2 linked regions of the Lacticaseibacillus paracasei subsp. paracasei genome follow. The protein of the gene in region 2 interacts with the protein of the main gene of each other region in a pairwise test. Links are inferred from orthologs where the notes say so. Each region holds a gene or a part of one and is shown on either strand. Other genes may lie near its edges. The genes, in order: rplK and prmA.

Evidence for each region.
Region 1: the proteins of prmA (region 2) and rplK interact in binary tests that used the Escherichia coli proteins (3 or more experiments, as listed by UniProt). The link is inferred for Lacticaseibacillus paracasei subsp. paracasei from one-to-one orthologs.

What each region holds. Positions count from the first base shown.
Region 1 is NZ_AP012541.1:2,327,554-2,337,591, forward strand. Bases 2,582-5,532 are described here. They hold rplK (50S ribosomal protein L11), read right to left. Parts: upstream 4,295-5,532; coding sequence 3,869-4,294; downstream 2,582-3,868. Other genes in these bases: LBPC_RS11405 (NAD-dependent succinate-semialdehyde dehydrogenase), read right to left, coding at 2,582-2,892; rplA (50S ribosomal protein L1), read right to left, coding at 3,080-3,769; mgtA (magnesium-translocating P-type ATPase), read right to left, coding at 4,587-5,532. Also shown: LBPC_RS11400 (MFS transporter), read left to right, coding at 243-1,448; more of LBPC_RS11405, read right to left, coding at 1,519-2,581; more of mgtA, read right to left, coding at 5,533-7,217; LBPC_RS11425 (amidase), read left to right, coding at 7,480-8,943; LBPC_RS11430 (hypothetical protein), read left to right, coding at 8,943-9,179; LBPC_RS11435 (cob(I)yrinic acid a,c-diamide adenosyltransferase), read right to left, coding at 9,268-9,804; LBPC_RS11440 (ECF transporter S component), read right to left, coding at 9,779-10,038. UniProt on the Escherichia coli protein: Forms part of the ribosomal stalk which helps the ribosome interact with GTP-bound translation factors.
Region 2 is NZ_AP012541.1:1,550,836-1,560,801, forward strand. Bases 103-2,981 are described here. They hold prmA (50S ribosomal protein L11 methyltransferase), read right to left. Parts: upstream 2,077-2,981; coding sequence 1,129-2,076; downstream 103-1,128. Other genes in these bases: LBPC_RS07595 (hypothetical protein), read right to left, coding at 103-229; LBPC_RS07600 (RsmE family RNA methyltransferase), read right to left, coding at 256-996; LBPC_RS07610 (DUF3013 family protein), read right to left, coding at 2,193-2,687; LBPC_RS07615 (DNA-3-methyladenine glycosylase), read right to left, coding at 2,714-2,981. Also shown: more of LBPC_RS07595, read right to left, coding at 1-102; more of LBPC_RS07615, read right to left, coding at 2,982-3,289; LBPC_RS07620 (hypothetical protein), read left to right, coding at 3,395-3,643; LBPC_RS07625 (YxeA family protein), read right to left, coding at 3,673-4,098; LBPC_RS07630 (hypothetical protein), read right to left, coding at 4,561-4,743; LBPC_RS07635 (hypothetical protein), read right to left, coding at 4,743-5,129; LBPC_RS07655 (NAD(P)H-dependent oxidoreductase), read right to left, coding at 7,093-7,683; LBPC_RS07660 (TetR/AcrR family transcriptional regulator), read right to left, coding at 7,676-8,242; LBPC_RS07665 (N-formylglutamate amidohydrolase), read right to left, coding at 8,350-9,153; LBPC_RS07670 (DUF960 domain-containing protein), read right to left, coding at 9,577-9,891; ybaK (Cys-tRNA(Pro) deacylase), read right to left, coding at 9,910-9,966. UniProt on the Escherichia coli protein: Methylates ribosomal protein L11.

The sequences.
Region 1 (10,038 bases), 780 kb from region 2 along the record:
ATTTTTTAATTAAACAATGTTCCAATCTTAACACGGATCGCCAACGCCTTTTTCATGAATCACGCGCATTTAAAAAATTTTTCCGTGACAATAAACTACGATTCATCAAGGAAAAATCTCTGTGTCTGTTCCAGTTGTCAAAATATTGAAATTTTCATTGACATCACGGTTTGTTTTTGGTGAAATAGTAAACAAGCCTAGGGTGTCAAGACACCCTAGGCTCCATTAAAGGAGGCGCGAAAATGTCAAAAAAACCGTCCGGCCATACGCGGCTGATCGTTGGCATCGGCGTTGCATGGCTGTTTGATGCCATGGATGTTGGCATGTTAAGTTTCGTCATTGCAGCCTTACATAGCGAATGGCAATTAAGTACGGTGCAAATGGGCTGGATTGGCAGTGTCAGTTCAATCGGGATGGCCGTTGGTGCCATTTTGTTCGGGATGATGGCGGACCGTTTTGGCCGTAAAGCGATCTTGATTCTTACTTTGCTAGTTTTTTCAATTGGCAGCGGCATTTCTGCCTTCGCCACAAGTTACGGCATTTTTCTTGGTTTGCGATTCATCATCGGTGCAGGCCTCGGTGGCGAGCTACCAGTGGCATCAACCTTGGTTTCAGAAAGTGTGCCAGTTGAAAAACGTGGTCGTAGTGTTGTCCTGTTGGAAAGTTTCTGGGCTGCCGGTTGGCTGTTAGCAGCCATTATTTCTTACTTCATTATGCCAATCTGGGGCTGGCGCGTTGCCGTCTTTGCCACTGGTTTAGCCGGACTCTATGCGTTTTATTTTCGTGAAGGCATCAACGAATCGCATGTCTTTAAAAAAGTGGCGCGGCCCGGCTTGCTCAAAACCCTCAGCACCCTTTGGCGCCCGCCTTATGTTCGCGCAACCTTGATGCTGTGGATCGTCTGGTTCATGGTAGTCTTCTCTTACTATGGCATGTTTCTTTGGCTGCCAAGTGTCATGGTACTCAAAGGATTTAGTCTGATTAATAGTTTTGGTTACGTCTTAATCATGACGCTTGCGCAGTTGCCTGGCTATTTCGTCGCTGCTTGGTTAATTGAAAAATGGGGACGTAAAATGGTGCTGAGTCTGTTTCTGCTAGGCACAGCCGCCAGCGCATTAGGCTTTGGCCTAGCCACCGGTTTGCCAATGCTACTGACTGCCGGTATGTTGCTCTCCTTCTTCAATCTCGGAGCTTGGGGCGCGTTATACGCGTATTCTCCTGAACAATACCCAACTGTTGTCCGCAGCAGTGGTTCCGGTATGGCCGCCGGTATCGGCCGCATCGGTGGTGTGGTTGGACCGTTGTTAGTCGGTCATCTTTTGGGATCACACTGGTCAGTTGGCGGCATCTTTAGCATTTTCACCGCCGCCATCCTCATAGCAGTCCTAGCAATTGTCTTCCTCGGCCAAGAAACCATGGGCGTGAAACTTGCCGACACGCTTGAATAGTCTCAACAGCCAACAAAAAAGCCTTGTAATTTGCGGGAATTCCCGCAGACTGCAAGGCTTTTTACTGAAGTTAACGCCGTAATGCGCGAGTAACCGTTTGTTCATTAACAAACGTGAATAACCCGAGATCGCCAAGTTCACGTCCATAGCCGGAGTTCTTCACACCGCCGAATGGCAATTCAGCATTATAGTTTTGGCTTTGATTGGCACCAACCATGCCGGTTTCAATCCGAGCTGCGACTTCTGCTGCGTGATTAGTGTCACCCGCAAAGACTGCGCCCCCCAAGCCATAAGGCACATCATTGGCCAGTTCAACCGCTTCATCTTCACTGTGAACCTTGTAAACGCAGGCAACTGGTCCAAACAATTCGGTACGATAAGCCGGATTGTCCTGATCAATGTCAGTCAAAATAGTCGGCTGGAAGAAAGCGCCTGGCAAATCAACCGGGGTATTGCCATAAACCACTTTAGCACCGTGAGCAATAGCTTCGTCAACTTGCTTCTGCAACTTGTCCTTCGCCTTTTGGCTGGTCATCGGGCCAACATTAACTGTGGGATCACTCGGATCGCCAATTTTAAGATTCTCAAAGCCTTTCTTCAAACCGGCCACAAAATCATCGTAATATTTATCTAAAACAATGAACCGTTTCGAACTGGTGCAGACTTGGCCGCAATTCATTAACCGCGTCTTGATAGCTTCAGGAATCACAGTATCAAGATCGGCCCCGTCAAGTACCAAGAAGGCATCCATTCCGCCAAGTTCCAGCAACGACTTCTTCAGATATTTGCCAGCAAGTGCTGCCACTTGCGAACCTGCTCGCTCTGAACCAGTCAGGCAGACCCCAGCAACCCGCGGATCTTTAATGAATGTTTCACTATCCGCATGGCCAATCAAGGCAATTTGGAAGGCGCCCTTATCAGCACCGCCACCCAGTACAGCCTTTTCAAATTCAAGCCCACTAGCTGGCACATTGCTCGATGGTTTGATGATGACTGCATTACCAACCATAAAGTTCGGTGCAAACACGCGCATCAATTGATAATAAGGGAAATTCCATGGTTCAACCCCAAAAACAATCCCGCTTGCAAGATGGTTAATCACAACAGCACCAGCAGTACTATTGATCGGTTGCGGCTGCAACAAAGCCGGCGCCCGATCAGCATACATGTCCGCAATCTCAGCACAGAGTTCCACTTCAAAAAGTGCTTCTTCCGTGCGCTTACCCATTTCTCGCGTAATAATCGCTGCCATTTCGTCAGCGTTATTGCGGAAATAGGCAGCAACTGCATGTAATGTTGCTGCACGCGTTGCTGGATTGACGTTCCGCTCCTGCTTGTAAAAAGCGTGCCCAGTTGCCAACATCTCGCTAATTTGCGTCGGTGTGGTATTTGAGTATGTTTTTTCTAAGGTATTCGTGTTCGGATCAATGGTCTGATAAGCCATAATTGAAAGCGCTCCCTTCATATACTTACTTAATCATAGCTTATTCACGCCTCATATGCCAACTTTAGCAAATTAATTTACTGGCTTTTAATAACGTCCACGCAGCAATTGGTCTATATCTTTTGATACATCGGATCAAAAAAAGACCCGCAGCGAGTGCGGATCTTCATGTCGTGCTAGATTCAGATTAGAAGTCTGAAGGGTTAACCTTGATGCCGGGTGCCATGGTAGCAGTCAGCGCCAAGCTCTTGATGTAAATCCCCTTCGTGCTTGCTGGACGAGCTTTCAAGACAATATCATTCATTGCTTTGAAGTTCTCAAGCAGCTTGTCAGCATCGAAGCTCTTCTTACCGATTGGGGCATGGATGATACCAGCCTTGTCAACACGGTAAGCAACCTGCCCAGCCTTGATGTCCTTAACTGCTTTAGCAGTGTCCATCGTAACTGTGCCAGTCTTAGGGTTTGGCATTAAGCCTTTTGGTCCAAGGACACGGCCTAAACGACCAACTTGAGCCATCATTGGCGGTGTTGCAACGGCAACGTCAAAGTCCAACCAGCCGTCTTGGATCTTCTGAACTAAGTCTTCAGCACCAACGATGTCAGCGCCTGCGTCTTCAGCAGCCTTGGCTTGGTCGCCTTGTGCAAAAACGATCACCTTAGCAGTTTTACCAGTTCCGTTTGGCAGCACAACGGCGCCACGAATCTGCTGATCAGCCTGCTTTGGATCAACGTTCAAGCGATAAGCAACTTCAACGGTTTCATCGAACTTAGCAAAGTCGATTTTCTTAAGCAAGTCCACCGCTTCTTCAGGGGTGTACTGCTTGGTCGGGTCAACGGCCTTAGCAGCCTCTAAATACTTTTTACCTTTTTTAGCCATTCTGGGTTTTCCTCCTTGCAAATGTGGTCACTGGGAGATAAGTTTTTCTCCCTTCCACCTGATTCGCTCAGCTTTCACTGAGAATCCGAACAGTGCGTCTTAGCCTTCGACTTCGAAGCCCATGGAACGAGCTGTTCCTTCAACCATGCGCATAGCCGCTTCAACATCGGCAGCGTTAAGGTCTTGCATCTTTGTTTCGGCGATTTCCTTGACCTGATCCTTGGTTACCTTAGCAACCTTTTTGGTGTTTGGTTCGCCGGAACCGTGTTCAACACCAGCAGCCTTCTTCAAAAGAACAGCAGCCGGTGGGGTCTTGGTGACGAAATCGAATGAACGATCTTCGTACACAGTGATCACAACTGGGATAATCATGCCGGCCTGGTCAGCCGTACGTGCATTGAAATCCTTAGTGAACCCCATAATATTGATACCGGCTTGCCCAAGAGCAGGGCCAACCGGAGGAGCTGGGGTTGCTTTCCCAGCAGGAATTTGGAGTTTGACAATGTTTGCTACTTTTTTAGCCACGAGACATACCTCCTTAAGTCCGTGATGTGGTTATGATGGCCAGAAGTTTTGGCCTCCCACGCGTATGCTGAAAACATACTTGAATAGATTATCATTTTACGGGGTAAAACACAAGTTAAACTCGTAAAAGCACGTGAACCAGTAGGACTCACATTCCAACGATAACAAACACATTCTTGTTAATGATTCTATTTTGTGCGGTTTGTTTCCGACATTCCGAGCGGTCACATAGCGTCGGGGGCTGGCGACCGCGAAGCTAGAGCTGTAGGCACAGTTTTGAACTCGCGTACGTTCACAGCCATGGCCGTCCACGTTTGAGGTAACCCGCTTTTGCCCATTCGACCATCCCCAGATAGACTAAGACAATGATGACGGCGCCTGGCCAGTAAGCTGCTGGGAGGATGCCGAAGTCGAAGGCTTTGTGGAGCGGGGAAAGAATCAGGAAGAGGCCGACTAATAGCGCCATCATAGTGGAGAGAATCACGATAGCTGAAGCTGGGACGCGCCAGAATGGTACTTTACGGGTACGCAGGACATGAATGACCAATGATTGTGTGCAGAGTCCAACCACAAACCAACCTGCCTGAAACATGTGTTCTGCAGGTAAACTCGCGGCATGTGCGCCAACGCCCAGTCCGAACCATAAGAACAGGAAGGTGGTAATATCGAAAATCGAGCTTAGTGGTCCAAACGTCAGGGCATAGCGCAGTAGACCATCGGCCCGCCATGGTGTCGGCTTCGCGAGCGTGTCATCATCGACATTGTCCCAAGGAATGGTCATTTGCGAGGTGTCATAAATCAGGTTTTGAAGCAACAGTTGGATGGACAGCATAGGCAAAAATGGCAAGAAAATGCTGGCAATAAGTACGGAAAACGCGTTCCCAAAGTTAGAGGCGATCGTCATTTTAATGTACTTCATGGCATTAGCATAAACGCGACGACCCTCAACAATACCGTCTTCCAACACCAGCAGACTCTTTTCAAGCAAAATAATGCCACTGACATCCTTGGTAATATCCGCCGCGGTATCGACGCTGATACCGACATCGGCTTCACGCAAAGCGGCGGTGTCATTGATGCCGTCAACCATATACCCTACCGTATGCCCAGCCCCTTGAGTTGTCTTGATGATGCGGGCTTTCTGCATCGGACTCAGTTTCACGAAAAGATCAGTGGTTTCAACAGCTTCGAGCAAATCATTATCGGTCATGGCGTCCACTTCATTGCCGCTGATCACTGCTTGCTCAGGAATCCCGACTTCTTCGGCTACGTGTTGGGTGATGATCGCATTGTCACCTGTCAGCACTTTCACACGAACGCCATGAGCATGCAGCAAGCTGACCGCTTCTTTGGCGTCTGGCTTGGCGGGATCGAGAAAGCCCAAAAAGCCTGCCATGACCATATGTTGCTCATCATCAGTCGTGTAAATGCGTTGTTCATGGACATCCGTGCGATAGGCAACCACAATCATGCGCATGCCTTGCCCACTCATCATGGCATTGGTTTGCTCAAGCTGACGTTTGCGTTCGTCAGTCAACGGTAGGATCTCACCATGAAGCTGAACCTGATCACAGACCGCCAACATTTCTTCAAAGGCACCTTTTGTGATCATCCATTGGTGGTCGTGATTGGCTACCACCACTGTCAGTCGCCGGCGTTCAAAATCAAACGGAATTTCATCAATTTTTTCTAATCCCGCTGGCAAGTCCACAATTTCGTCGTGATGTTCTTTCACATAATCAACCACGGCTGTATCCATGAGATTGTGCCAACCGGTTTGATAATTAGCATTCATATAAGCCAACCGCAGCACTGCTGGATCGGTTTTGCCGGTGGCATCCACATACCGCATCACCACAACCCGGTCCTCAGTGATCGTGCCAGTTTTATCGGTAAAAAGCGTATCAATGGCGCCCAAATTTTGAATGGCATGTAGTCGTTTAACGATTACTTTCCGCTTCGACATCGCCAAGGCGCCTTTTGCTAAGTTGCTGTTGACAATCATTGGCAACATTTCCGGCGTGAGTCCAACGGCCACTGCTATTGCGAAGTAGAAAGCTTGTGACCAATCCTGCTTCGTCACGCCATTGATGACAAATACGACTGGTACGAGCACGAGCATCATCCCGATCAACAACCGACTGATGGCTCGCATACCGCGCTCAAAACTGGTCGGATCCGTTTTGCCGCTAATCTGACTAGCCATATCGCCAAAGTACGTCGCATCCCCAGTCTTCAAAATAACCGCAGTCCCAGAACCGGAAATAACGTCTGTGCCCATAAAAACTAAATTAGGATAGTCAAAGACACTAATATCAGCATCCTGTTCGTAGACTTCAGCGCGCTTTTCCACTGGCATCGCTTCGCCGGTGAACGAAGACTGGTTAATAAATAGATCGTGGGTGGCCACTAAATAGGCATCGGCCGGGATCATATCCCCAGTGGCAAGCTGGACGACATCCCCTGGCACGACGTCATCCATCGACCGTTCCTGCGTCTGACCATCACGCGTCACCGCTGTTGTGTTCGCAATCAAGGCAGCCAAGGCATGGCTAGCTTTTTGAGAGCGGTATTCTTGCCAAAAATGAATCGTCACCGACAGCACAATCATCAGACTCATCATCATCGCGCCATCATAGTCAGCTGTCGCAGTCGATACTGCCACCAAAAAGGCCAACACCCAGACAAACGGTTCATTAAAAGCCGAAAGTAAAATCAAATACCATGGGCGCGGATGTTGGGTCACAACAGTATTCGCGCCGACTGCTTCTAAGCGATCCGCAGCTTCGGTACTGCTCAAACCATCTGGATTGGTTTTCAATGCTTGGTAGACTGCTTGATCGCTCATTTGACTGTAGCGCGTCAATGCTGCCGTTTTTTCTTGGGTCGAGGCGCCATGCCCCGACATCGTCTTCTTTAGCATGCTTATTCTCCTATAAGATACGCTGGCAGGCCAAGAAACCGTCACCATGAGGACAATAGAAAAATGAGCTTGATACACCCATTCTTTCCGTGATCATGTATGATGAGGTTGTTGAACGTGCTAGCATATGCGCTTAAGTATCCCCCAAACGTGTAAGCGTGCGGGCAATTAACTTTAACAAAAGGTTACCGTGAATGTAAGATAGTTGTCAAAGATAACCATAGTAAGGAAAGCCTAAAAATTTTTAAAGGGGAGGTTCATGATGCAAAAATCTGCACTTGATCAAGCCGCTGCTATTCGCGCCGGGGTGCTGTCTCCAGCAGAATTGATTGATAGTACTCGTGAGAAAATGACGGCATTAAACCCAGCGCTCAATGCCATTACCTGGACCCGTTTTGAAGCAGCCAAGCAGGACGCCAATCAACTGGAAGATCACGGTCAACCGTTTTTCGGCATGCCGTTGATCCTTAAAGGCTTGGGTCAAGACTTTGCTGGCGCTCCAGCAACTTTTGGCAGTCGCTTCTTCGCCAAGGCCAAGTCCGAACACACCAATAACTTTGTTAAGGCCTTGCAACGGCTAGGCTTCATCATCGTTGGTCAAAGTAATGTACCGGAATTTGGTTTTAAAAACATCACAGATGCAGAACTTTATGGTCCCGCCCGCAACCCGTGGAACCACGACTATTCGCCAGGTGGCTCTTCCGGTGGCGCAGCAGCGGTTGTGGCTTCAGGTATTAGTCCGCTGGCAACCGGTTCTGATGGTGGCGGTTCGATTCGCATTCCCGCTTCTTTTTCCGGCTTGATCGGTTTGAAGCCAACCCGTGGCCGCGTGCCAACCGGACCTGGTGAGTGGCGTGGCTGGCAAGGAGCATCCATCAACTTCGCCTTGACGAAAACCATGGCCGATACAGCGGCGCTACTTCGTGGGCTTGCCACAACCCAGCTAGCTGCTCCCTTCATCGCGCCCCCATTACGCTTAGATCTTGTTGGCGATGCACGACCACTGAAGATTGCTTACACCACAACATCGCCTGTTGGCACCCCTGTCAGTGACACCGCTGTTAAAGCCGTCGAAACCGCGGCGGATGCGTTGCGAGCAGCAGGACACCAAGTCGTTGCGGCTGCCCCTGATGTTGACGGTACTGCTTTAATGAAGGCGTACTACATGATGAACGGCGGCGAAACTGCGGCCATGTTTCAGGCATTTGCCGCCCAAACTGGCAAGCAGGCCACCGCCGCCGACATGGAGTTGATAACTTGGGTGATCTATCAGGCCGGCTTGCACACCTCTGCAGCAGACTACAGTCTCTCACTTGGTGCTTGGGATCGCGCAGCAGAAGCATACAGCCATTTTCATGAGAGCTACGACTTGCTGCTGAGTCCAACAACAGCCAAAACAGCGCCCCGCATCGATGCCGTTTTACAATCGCCGGCCATCGTTGCTAAAATGCAACACGCCGCTGAGCTGGCACCGCAGGAACAACAAGAGCTGATTTGGGATCTTTTTGAACCCAGTCTTGAATATTCGCCATTCACGCAACAAGCCAATCTAACCGGTGCGCCCGCAATCAGCTTGCCGACCGCCATCTCACCTGAAGGCTTACCACTGGGCATCCAATTCACCGCCGCCAAAGGCCGCGAAGATCAGCTCCTGCGCATCGGCTACTGGTTTGAACAACAAGGCTTGTTGAAAATGTTACCTGCATCGCTAAAGGAGAAGATCTAATGGGCTCACTTGCTGAATGGTACCAACGCATTCCCACGCCTGATGATTTAACCCGAGTCGAATCACTTTTTGCTAACATTCAGGCGCAATTCCCGCAAATCGACAAAGCCGGTTACGACCATAGCCAAATCATTCGCTTCCCATGGCACAAGCCACTAGACGAGCAGTTGATCCACGACCTCATCGCCTACACGATTGACCAAAAGAAAGATGCGACTACTTTCTGGCAGCGATAGACGTGGCATTTTTCGGAAAACAAAAAGCCTTGAATCCGATAGTATCTAACGTTTGCTATCCTCGAATCAAGGCTTTTTATTTTGCACCTCACTTGCTTTTTACCTCATCCACTCCGGCCCTATAGTTCACGTACCGCGCCAGTGCGAACAGATAGTCGGACAAGCGATTGCTGTATTGTAAGATCACGGAATCAAGCGGTTGACTCTCAGCATCCAACTGATCCAATGATCGCTCGGCGCGGCGGGCTACTGCTCGGCCATATTGTAAGGCTGCCGCCAGCGGATGGCCGCCAGGTAGCACAAAGGCCGTGATTTTCGGAACCGCCGCCATCATGTTATCAATCGCTAATTCCAATCCCTGTACGTGATCTACGGTAATCGTCTGATGCTGCGGCACCGCAACATCTGCCAATAATTCGTACAACTCGCGCTGCCGAGCTTCGAGGTCCTCAGCCAACCAATCAAAGTCTGGCGTGGCTTTAGCCTGCGAGGCAACATAGCCCAGCCATGAATCAAGCTCGTCTAAATCACCTAATGCGACAATCTGGGGAGAAAACTTTGGCACCTTTTTCCCGTTAATCTGTTTAGTGGCACCATGGTCACCGACTTTTGTGTAAAGTTTCAAAATGTGCGCCTCCTCGATCAAAACGTTGCAAGCCCTGCCGTAAAATGGCGAGTACGATCGGGTAAAAAACTAGATTACCGATGGCATGATACGTGTCAAACGGTAACCCACTCACATAGTACGCCCAAAAGCCGAGACCATTCAAACTGCCAATCACCGCCATGCCTAAACTGACAATGAAGCCGTATAGATACCCTAGCAAGCCGGCAAGACCGATTTGCAGCCAAATTCGGC
Region 2 (9,966 bases):
ATAAAACTGGCAGAACGAATAACCACCACCAAGCCAAATGATGCCGATGAATCATCTTACCAATCCACCAAGCACTGAACATATCGATGAGAATAAACAAAACACCGACACGAATCGCTGTGCTGATATGAAATAACGGAAATAGCCACGGTAAAATCAAGGTGATCAGAATGCTCCAACTAATAACACTGTTGCGGGGCACTTTGACCCAATTGAGAATACGACTCATATGAAAATGTTCTCCTTTAATGACACTTATATAGATGTTGCTTGTAATTCTGTTAAAACCGACACGGCACTAAGCAAGTAAAGCGGTGCAGTTTCTGCACGTAAAATGCGCGGCCCTAATCCTGCAGCAATAAACCCCTGCCCCGTTAAAACTGATAATTCTTCTGGTGCAAGGCCGCCTTCTGGACCAAAAACCACACACAACGAAGCAGGCCGAGGCGATAGCGCCGAGATTAAGGCACCATGCTCACCTTGTTTGGCACTTTCCTCATAAGCGACCAATTTCGCCTCGGCAGTCTGCCCTACCTGATTTAGCTTAGCATACATCGTCACATCTGGAACCTGGTTTCGATGACTTTGTTCGGCAGCATTTTTAGCAATTTCCTGTAAACGGGCGATTTTTTTAACAACCCGTTCCGCCGGCCACCGTGCCGTTCCCCACTGGGCATTGAAAAAACCGATTTTGTCGGCACCCAGCTCAGTAGCTTTTTGAACGATCCATTCTGATTTGTCCCCTTTGCTGACACCACAGACAACTTCCACAGCCAGTGGCAGTTCAACTTTTTTAGTTATGTCTTCATCAATCGCGACCTGTAGCGGCGACGACTGCTGAATGATTGCCAAATATGCGTGGTGCATGGGGTCAACGAGTTCGAACCGATCACCAATATCCTGACGCAGCACTTTGATCGCATGTTTGGCAATGGTCGCATCTAACTGAACAACGTCACCGGTTTTAAGTTTTTGATCGGTAAAATACCGCTGCATCTGATGTCCTCCTCATAAACGAATCGCAAGCACTAGCGCAAAAAGCTGCACATTAGAACCTTGGTCAGAATCGTCAAAGCACGGCCATTTCGGCTAAGAACGCTCATTGCTTTGATTGCTAACCGTGCCACCTCACGCTGTTTCTTTAATCACTGCGTCTAATGCGACCCAACCACCGGCTTCGCGCCGCTGAGCAATTGAAAAGCCATTATCTTCTAAAGTCCGAATAATTAACGTCGCCTTGTTGGCAATAATGCCAGCAAGCAAGAAGTGCCCATGAGCTTTTAATCGTGGTCGCACTTGCGGAATCAGCGGCACCAGCACTTCGGCCAAAATGTTGGCAACAATCAAATCGGCTGACAAGGTAATGCCCTTCAACAAGTCATTCGCGATGACAGTAATGTGGCTAACAGGATTTAGCTTGATATTAGCCTCAGCATTTCTAACGGCAATTTCGTCCACATCGGTCGCCAAAATGTCACCGACACCAAGCCGTTCAGCCGCAATCGCTAAAATACCTGAGCCAGTGCCGACATCAATCATGGTTTCACCACCGCGGATCACGGACTCCAATAACGAAAGCATCAGCTGGGTCGTCGGGTGTGTGCCGGTGCCAAAGGCCATACCGGGATCAAGTGTCAACTGCAATTCGCCTGCTTGTTGCGGCGTATAATGCTCCCACTTGGGTACGATGGTCAAAAATCGCGAAACGCGTAAGGGATGGTAATACTGTTTCCAGACATTTGCCCAATCCGCCTGCCTGACATCTGCCAAGGTGACGGTTGCAGCACCAGGATCCAGGCCGAATTGAGCAAGCCCGCGGACCCGCGTTGCAATATGATCGCGTTGTTCAACAAGTGATGTTGCTGGATCAAAATACCCAATCACTTGTGCTCCGGAGGCCAAATGCGGCACCGTTTTCGGGTCAAACCAGGTACCGTGAGCATCCACGGTTTCTTTTTTGAAATCAGCGGCGTCTTTGATTTGAATCCCAACCGCCCCTGCCTCCATTAAAATATTGCTGACCGCCTCAATGGCTTCAGTGGTGGTTGTGACCGTTAACGCTGTCCAATCATTCATGGTTGCCTCCTTTAAACGTGTTCTTTGATGCAAAAACTGCTACTGTCCAGATACCGGCTTGAAAAGTCAGCCGACCGGTCCTTGCAGCCAATATTCTTTCTTCTTTGGCAGGCTGACTAGTACTTGGGATAGGGTAAAAAGACGCGGTTATCCTCCTCCGGCTGTTCCGCCAGAATCCGTTCAAATGCCGCATCGTCAAAATTCAAGACGAAAGTATCATCGTCAGACGTGCCGTCGACAAAATCCATGAGGTCACTTTCGCTATCGTCTAAAAAATCCTGCAGATAGATAAACAAAGCATCCACTGTGGCTTTATCAATGCCCTTCTTACCATTAAACCCGAAAACAGCTAAATAATCATCTGCATAGTCTTCACCGTGCAGCCGGGTTTCATCATAAAATAAAATGGCATCTTGATATTCAACTGGCCCATTGTCAACGGTCTCACCAGATTGATCTTCAACCTCGATACCAGACTCGCTTTGTACTGTCATCGTGATTTCAAGTTCAATCACATGGGCATCTTTATCCCAGTTTAGACTTAAATCACCATCGAAATCCAGCGCATCCATTTTGTCACCAATTGCATCTAACATATTGATTTGGCTCATGATTGCCATCCTCTCGTTTTTAAATCCTAATCTCGCCGAGCTGTGCCTGATACAAACGGATTCCCCTGAACGGAAAAACGCAAAGGTGCGCTTGTCCAAGGTTCTTTGTTTGGAATGCCAATGCGCGGTCCTATCGTGATGTGACGCGGCTGAAATGTTGTCGCCGTCAGCTGCAAGCCGCCAGCGTTTAATCGACTGCCGTCAAGCGCACGGTCAATTGCCAATGCCTGACAAAGCTTGCCCGGGCCATTGGTCAACCCAACGCCTTCTTGGTGCCGACGTTGCTGCATTTTCGCCATACCAGCTTGCGGCTCCAGTGCCCGAATCAAGATACACTCCGGCACCTCCGCAGTTCGCGTCACAATATTCAATAAGCAGTACTGGCGCATTTGATAAACATAAACGTTGCCCGCCGGTAAATACAGACTGTGATTACGCGGTGTTTTTCGACCGCCAAACGCATGCGCGGCTTTATCCTCTACACCTAAATACGCCTCAGTCTCAACAATCAAACCACTGCAGCCAGCCAGACTCAGTTGCATACCTAGCAATTGCTGCGCAGATTGAATTGTTGGCTGGGTTACTAACCATGGTATCATCATGCTTAACATCTTAGCCTAGCTGCGCGCGAAATCAAAGAGGCAGCACAGCTTTGCCTAAAAATCTTTGCCGGGTATAATGGTATCAAGTTAGAAAGGAAGCTGAACATGGCAGAAAACTTGGCATTGCGCGCATTAATCAGCCAACAGACAGATGCACTCGTCTCTGAACTCTATACCGACGACAAGGTCAATGCACGACTGCAGACGTGGTTAGCAAAAGTACCTGATCCTGGTGTAGCCGATACCTACAGTTACCTACTGTCGGAATCTCGCGATTTCTCTGAGGAACTTCTCTATCGCATTCTGACAAAGCTTGTCGAGGATGGTTCGCTCAAACTCAAGGAGCAAGCTTAGTAAAAAATAAAAAGAACGAAGCAGTCAGCTCATAATGAGCCTGCTTCGTTCTTTTTTGCCAGTTCCCGTTTCTCAAGCTTAGAAAGCACTGAGGCAGGGATCGCATTTTTATTCACGACTTCTGGGCCTTTGATAACCCGTTTCTCGGAAACAGTTGCTTTCACATAAGAGCCAGGCTGTAGTTCAGTTGGATTTGCAGATTCGCCAGACTCATATCCAACTTCGCGTTTTTGACCATCCTTTGTCACCCAAGTGAACTCATAATCATAATAGTAATACTGTTTACCATTAACTTTATAAGGGGAGCCATCATTATTTTTGGACGCATGCTTGGTTCCTTGTGTCACCTTTGCATAGGATTCAACGCCATTATAGGTGCTGTTCCAATACTGATAGCCGAAAAAGCCCAAGACAATGACGACCAATAAGAACACAACGCCGAATGCTTTTTTCATATTTGTTTCACTCCTTCTCGATAAAAATAGTATGCCAAAATCGTGACCTAGATTCAACACTTTCAACGGCTTTTACGGCTTTCTTAACGCGTGACAAAAGTGTAAGAAATGTAAGCTTGATGCGAGTTAAAGCCATTCTGCAATGCTAATGCTTTATCCATCAGCATTGCATATCATGAGATTTTTAAAAACAAAAAGGAACTAACTGAATAATTAATTTTATTACTAATATTATTTAATGCGTATGTCACTGGTATGTAAGAAGACAACTTATCCACGAGGGACATCGTTCACTTCTCTTATTGATACCTTGCGAAAATGTGATGGTTGCTTAAATACAATTTCTATATCATCTCATCGAATCCCTTGACGGCTTATTGACCAAAAAAAGTGTTGGCAGTCTTTAACAAATCAAGGCTGAACCAACACTTTTGTAATAGGTATTACCACCCCAAACCAGATTTAATGTCGCTTAGGTCGCCGCGAATCATCTTTTCGCGGCTTGCGCTTCAGGCGGCTGAAAACTGACTGTACGGCCTTAAACCGTTGCGGATCACGGCGAGCATCCTGCACGAATTGACTAAAATCATGATCGCCGATGCCAATCTCAGGCGGTTCTTCTTTTTTATGCTTTAACCAGGCCATCACGACACCTCCGAATTATTATGGACACGACGAGATCGTTTGGCGCCTGACAAAATTAAGAACATGGCAACAGCCAAACCAATGACTGCAAAGACACTGTAGTTCGGAATCAGAATGAAGGCAATAAAGGCACACAAGCCTATCAGATTGCCTATTAAAAGCAGCCGTTGATTCTGACTCGCAAAATACGACAGCAAATGTAAGACGATCCCAGGCAACGTCAGCCACCACAAATGATTGGCCCACTGCATCAGTGTTGATCCAACACCCGTCAATGAGAAGCCGTTTGGCAATGTCGCCATGATGGCAGCAACTAGCATTACCAAGGCAAAGGCACCATATAAGAGGTCATACAGTGCCGGTACTTTCTTAATGGAAATTTTCAAGTGTCGACCTTCCCTTGTTTAGCGATAATCGTATTATACAAGGTTAAACGTGGCAATGCACGGAAGATGAAAACGACTTAATTAAAATAATAGTGTTTCGGGAACGGTTGGCTATTAAAAATATCGCTTTAAGCGGGGGCTGAAATTTTTGTCCAAACACTTCAAATCCAGAAAAATATTCACTTACTAATGGTTTTATAGAAATAAATGATGGTCATCCCGGGTTTTATGGCCGTTATCTTGGTGGTGTCCTGAACATAACCCATTTTTCTGTATAGATGAACCAACTTTTTCTCTTCAGCAATTGTATCCAGATGCCATGTCGTGATACTCGGATAAAAGATTTCAATGTCACGTAGCATTTGCTGCGCGTAACCTCGACCCTGAAATTGCGGTAAAATTAACAAGGGAGATAAACGTGCGATCTGCCTATCCTGACTGACAATGATTCGAAGCATACCTACGCGAACATTTCCGTGGCTAAAAAAATATAAGTGATTGGTAGGACGAGACCACTTTTCTTCTAGGAAAACTAATGATTCAAAAAAGGGTCAGTTTGGTCATCCTGGTACTTCAGAGAGATGGGTTTGAAAGAGGCCTGATACATCTGCCGAATAAGCGGTAAATCCGCTTGGGTGACGGTAGCAAAACTAAAGGATTCATTCATAGCGATCTCTCCCTAATTGATAAAATCACCACGGCTTATTCATAGCTCACAGCTTAACTGGCAACTGAACAACGATTAACCCTCTGATTCAACCGTAATTATCACACATTTTAAGACAATAGCTTCCCAAAGGTGGTCTGTTTTGTTATACTAGTTCTTGTGTTTTGGAGAGTTGGCAGAGTGGTAATGCAACGGACTCGAAATCCGTCGAACCGGCTAATACCGGCGCGCAGGTTCAAATCCTGTACTCTCCTTATTATTTCGATAAGAGCCGTCTGATATAACGCCAGTAAAAGGTGTGGTATCAGGCGGTTCTTTTTTCTTCCCGAAAATACGTCTCTATTGCTCACCACCAAAGTGATGGTTATGCGACCATTTTCTTTGCACAGAATTTAATTCAAATCTAATCATCCAGCGGGCTATGCGAAGAAGCTATTTAAGTTCATTTAGAAAACATGTTGGCAGCATCACTTAGGCAAGTATCAACGCTTGGCTTCTCTTTAATCGTCGTTTGCAGTTTGTTTTTATTTCCAGCAAAAGCAGTGATCAAATTATTTATATCTAATTGTTCTATTAAGAAGATACAGACATCTAATCTCCCACTCTTTATCGGATTGTCTTATTCTCAAGCTTCATATTTGCTCTCCTCTTGGTTAAAAAGGTGGAAATTGATCATTTCGTCTGGGAAATAACTTGTTCAAAAATCGGTGGATTATATTCTTTGACCAAAATCTTCAACCCAAACACACGAACAAGTAATCGCCAAGCTAATGTCGGCGACAAACATTAAGAACATCAAACCGATCGCTAGAATTATCTGACCAATGTCTAACATAGAATTGAACAGATAACATCATGCAAAATTCAAAGGGAACACTAGCCAAACAAACTTGATGCACTAACCACGAACTGATACATTTTGCCTGCTCGTCTTCGCTATGCAACAAGTTGTTTGACGGCTTAACTAACTAGTGTGAAAACCGGTGCCCGAAAAATGTAACTTTCTCCCCCGCTTCTACTGACTTTAGCTTCGGATGAACCCCCTATCGTCTTAAAAGGAATAATAACAAAGAATATCCGAACAGAAGAAGGTAAATTGGGAACTTAGGTTATTTTAAGCAGCAAGTCAAGTTATTTTGATGGCTACCCTTGCTTGCGTTAATTAAAGCGGCCAAGTATGCCATAGCAAACAAAATGTCTGCCACTATTTAGGTCAACAGGATGTTGAATTGTTGGCGTTTCACGGATAGCGTTCAGTAAATTTAAAATTTCAACGGGATTTAAACACGGTATTTGCTAAAAACGAAAGCTCTTTTCGGCTACTTGTTGTAAATATCGCTGCCGTTTTTTCAAAGTAGACTTTGTTATGCCGCCAAAATTATACCAGTAGGCGTGTTGCACCCCGATTTGTTTGAGTGTGTGATGCACAAAAACACCATTCAGCGCATTGCCGCAAAATAATCGAAGGTAAAATGTTGGCGAAGTCGAAGTCGTGAGAACGTAAGCATGTTGTAAGTTAGTCAGTAAACCTTTCACGCCGGTTTTAGTCACAATATGACTTAATCCCGGGCCTTCTTTCATCACTTTATCAATGAACCCCTTCAACATTGCTGGAATATCATTCCACCAAACTGGCGAAATGATGACTAAACCATCTGCCCTTTGTAAGAGTCGCAAATATTTCTGAACGAGCGGATCATGGGTTTTACCAGCATGAAACAAGCGAAGTTCTGCCACATCATAACTAGGAACAAATTGGTCTTGATAAAGATCAATAACCGTATAGGACACTTGATGGTGATCAAAATTATGTTCGACTGCTTCCAAAATTGCATGATTAAAGCTTTTTGCATATGGATGACAATAAACAATCAGAATTTTAGTCATTTGAAACCTCCAATAGATCCTTCAATGTTTTACGCACCAGATTAGGATCATAACTCGTAATGCCACTATCAATTAACAAACCGTATCCTTGAATAAATGACCACAACTGGATAAAAAGAATCTGGGGGTCAATAGTGATCCCGCGTTTGCGGAGTACGTCTTTTATTAGTTGGATCACTTGATCGTAAAATCCGAATTGCCCAGGTTCGACTTTCAACACATCGCGAGCTGCTGGATTGAAAAACAAAAAGTGCATCAAATGCGGATCTGCTTCAAACCGCTCTAAAATTTCGGCAGCCATCACCAAAAGTTTTTCTTCTGGATCGGTGATTTGCCCCAGCACTTGCGCCATCTCTGCCTCCTCTCGCTGTGACAGAAGCTGGGTAACAGCGCGCAATAGAGCGTCCTTGGTTGCAAAATGCTTGTAGAAAGCGCCAGTTGTCAATCCGATGGCCCGTGCCAATTTTCGTAAAGATAGCTGATCTTCACCATTTTCACGAATCATATTCATCGCTTGTTCTAAAATACGTTGGTCCGTATCATGACTGATTCCTACCAAATACTCACCCCCAAAAAAAGAGATAACACCGTTACCCCATTAATTAATTATAGGGTAACAGCGTTATCTCTCTTTTTCAATCCTTAATTTTAGTGTTCCAGCAATCTTTATCGTAACTGTTTCAGAAAGTCCCGCAAAAATCGCAATCTATCTTGCGCTTTGCAAAATAAATCAGTCTGATGCCGAGTCAACACTTCTTCTCTAAATGAGCGCTGGTCAATGTATTGATCGTATCGTAGCTCAATTTGAATGGCGGTGATATTAGGTTGATGGCCGTAGTAGCGCGTTATGTCGCCGCCACGAAATGGAAAGTTATTTTCAACTGTGAAATCATGTGCGACAAACGCGGCGGATAGCGTTTGTCGAAAAATTTTACTAGTTGTTCGGTCATGGTCATTGCCTAACACGATTGTTTTTGGCTTGATACCAGGGTAATGAGGATATTGGGCAAAACTATGCAAGTCAATTAAGTAAGCATGGCCAAATTTTGCCTGTTTTTGCTTTAAAATCATTGTTAGGGCGTGACGATACGGCCAATAATAGGTTCTCAACCGTGATTGCAGTGTTTCTGGCGGTAGCGGCCGCGCGTATAGAGGATGGTTGAACGTATTTCGCTGATAAATTGTGGCAGAACGATAATCGTGATCTAAATCTAAGGTAACAGCACGATTGGGATCGGCGACATAGCGATTAACACGATTAATCAGCGTCGTGAAGCCGGTTTGCGGCAGGAAGTCATAAAGCGCAGGCAAGAACCAGTCGGTATTGGCCAACACAGCCGTTGGCAATAAATGCTTACGCATGTCAGCCGGGATCCAAGTACCACTGTGCGGCAAACTAATCATAACAGGAGATGCTGCGTCTGCATGCAGTAACTCATAGGTAGCTGACAGTTGTTCGTTTTCGCTCATTGTCTTTTCCTCCTCGGTGACTGTTATCGGATATAGAACAGGTACAGGTTGAGACATACTTCTAAGTCGACAAAGCAAAAGCGAACAATTTTCCATTTGGAAATTTGTTCGCTTTTGCCTGCTCATAGATAATTTATTATGATTTTAAGGACCGTAGTGCCAAGGCGGAGCAATCGTAGGCCAGATGGGGCTCAGCCGTGCAAACAACACAGCGACGGTTTGTTGTTAGGCGACTTCGAGACCGGTCTTTGGGCTCGAAGCGCCGTCACAGCGTTCCAGCCCCAGCTGGCCGGAGATTGCGGAGTTTGGCACGGCAAGGAAATTTTGGCCTAGCATCTTCCTACGATTATTCGGAATTTAATGAATCACAAGTTCTATGAGGGTAAGATGGCTCACCCTCTTCCGCATACAGGTGATTTTTAATTACTTCTGGTGTCCTTCTTCAGGCAGCAAGATAGTTTGACTCTCGCCGTCGTCGTAAGCCATGACTGTGTCGGGAAAACTGGGATCATACGGGAATGGCAGATCAACTGACATCTCCGTTGCCGCGCCACTTTCACTAAAATGAACGGTCAGCTTCCCCTGATTATTCTGCAGATCGAAACGTAACAAGTTATTTAGCGGAACAACCCCTTGCAGATTTCGATCGATGATCATCCAAATGCTATCAATGATTTCACCTGGCAGATTCGAGATGACGCCAAAAGTCGCGAACCGACTGTGATTTGTCTCAAACATACACGCGATCTCCTTCCTTCAGTCTTGCGTGGCAATATCCGCAAATTGTGCATCAACAAATTGCGCCAAAATTTT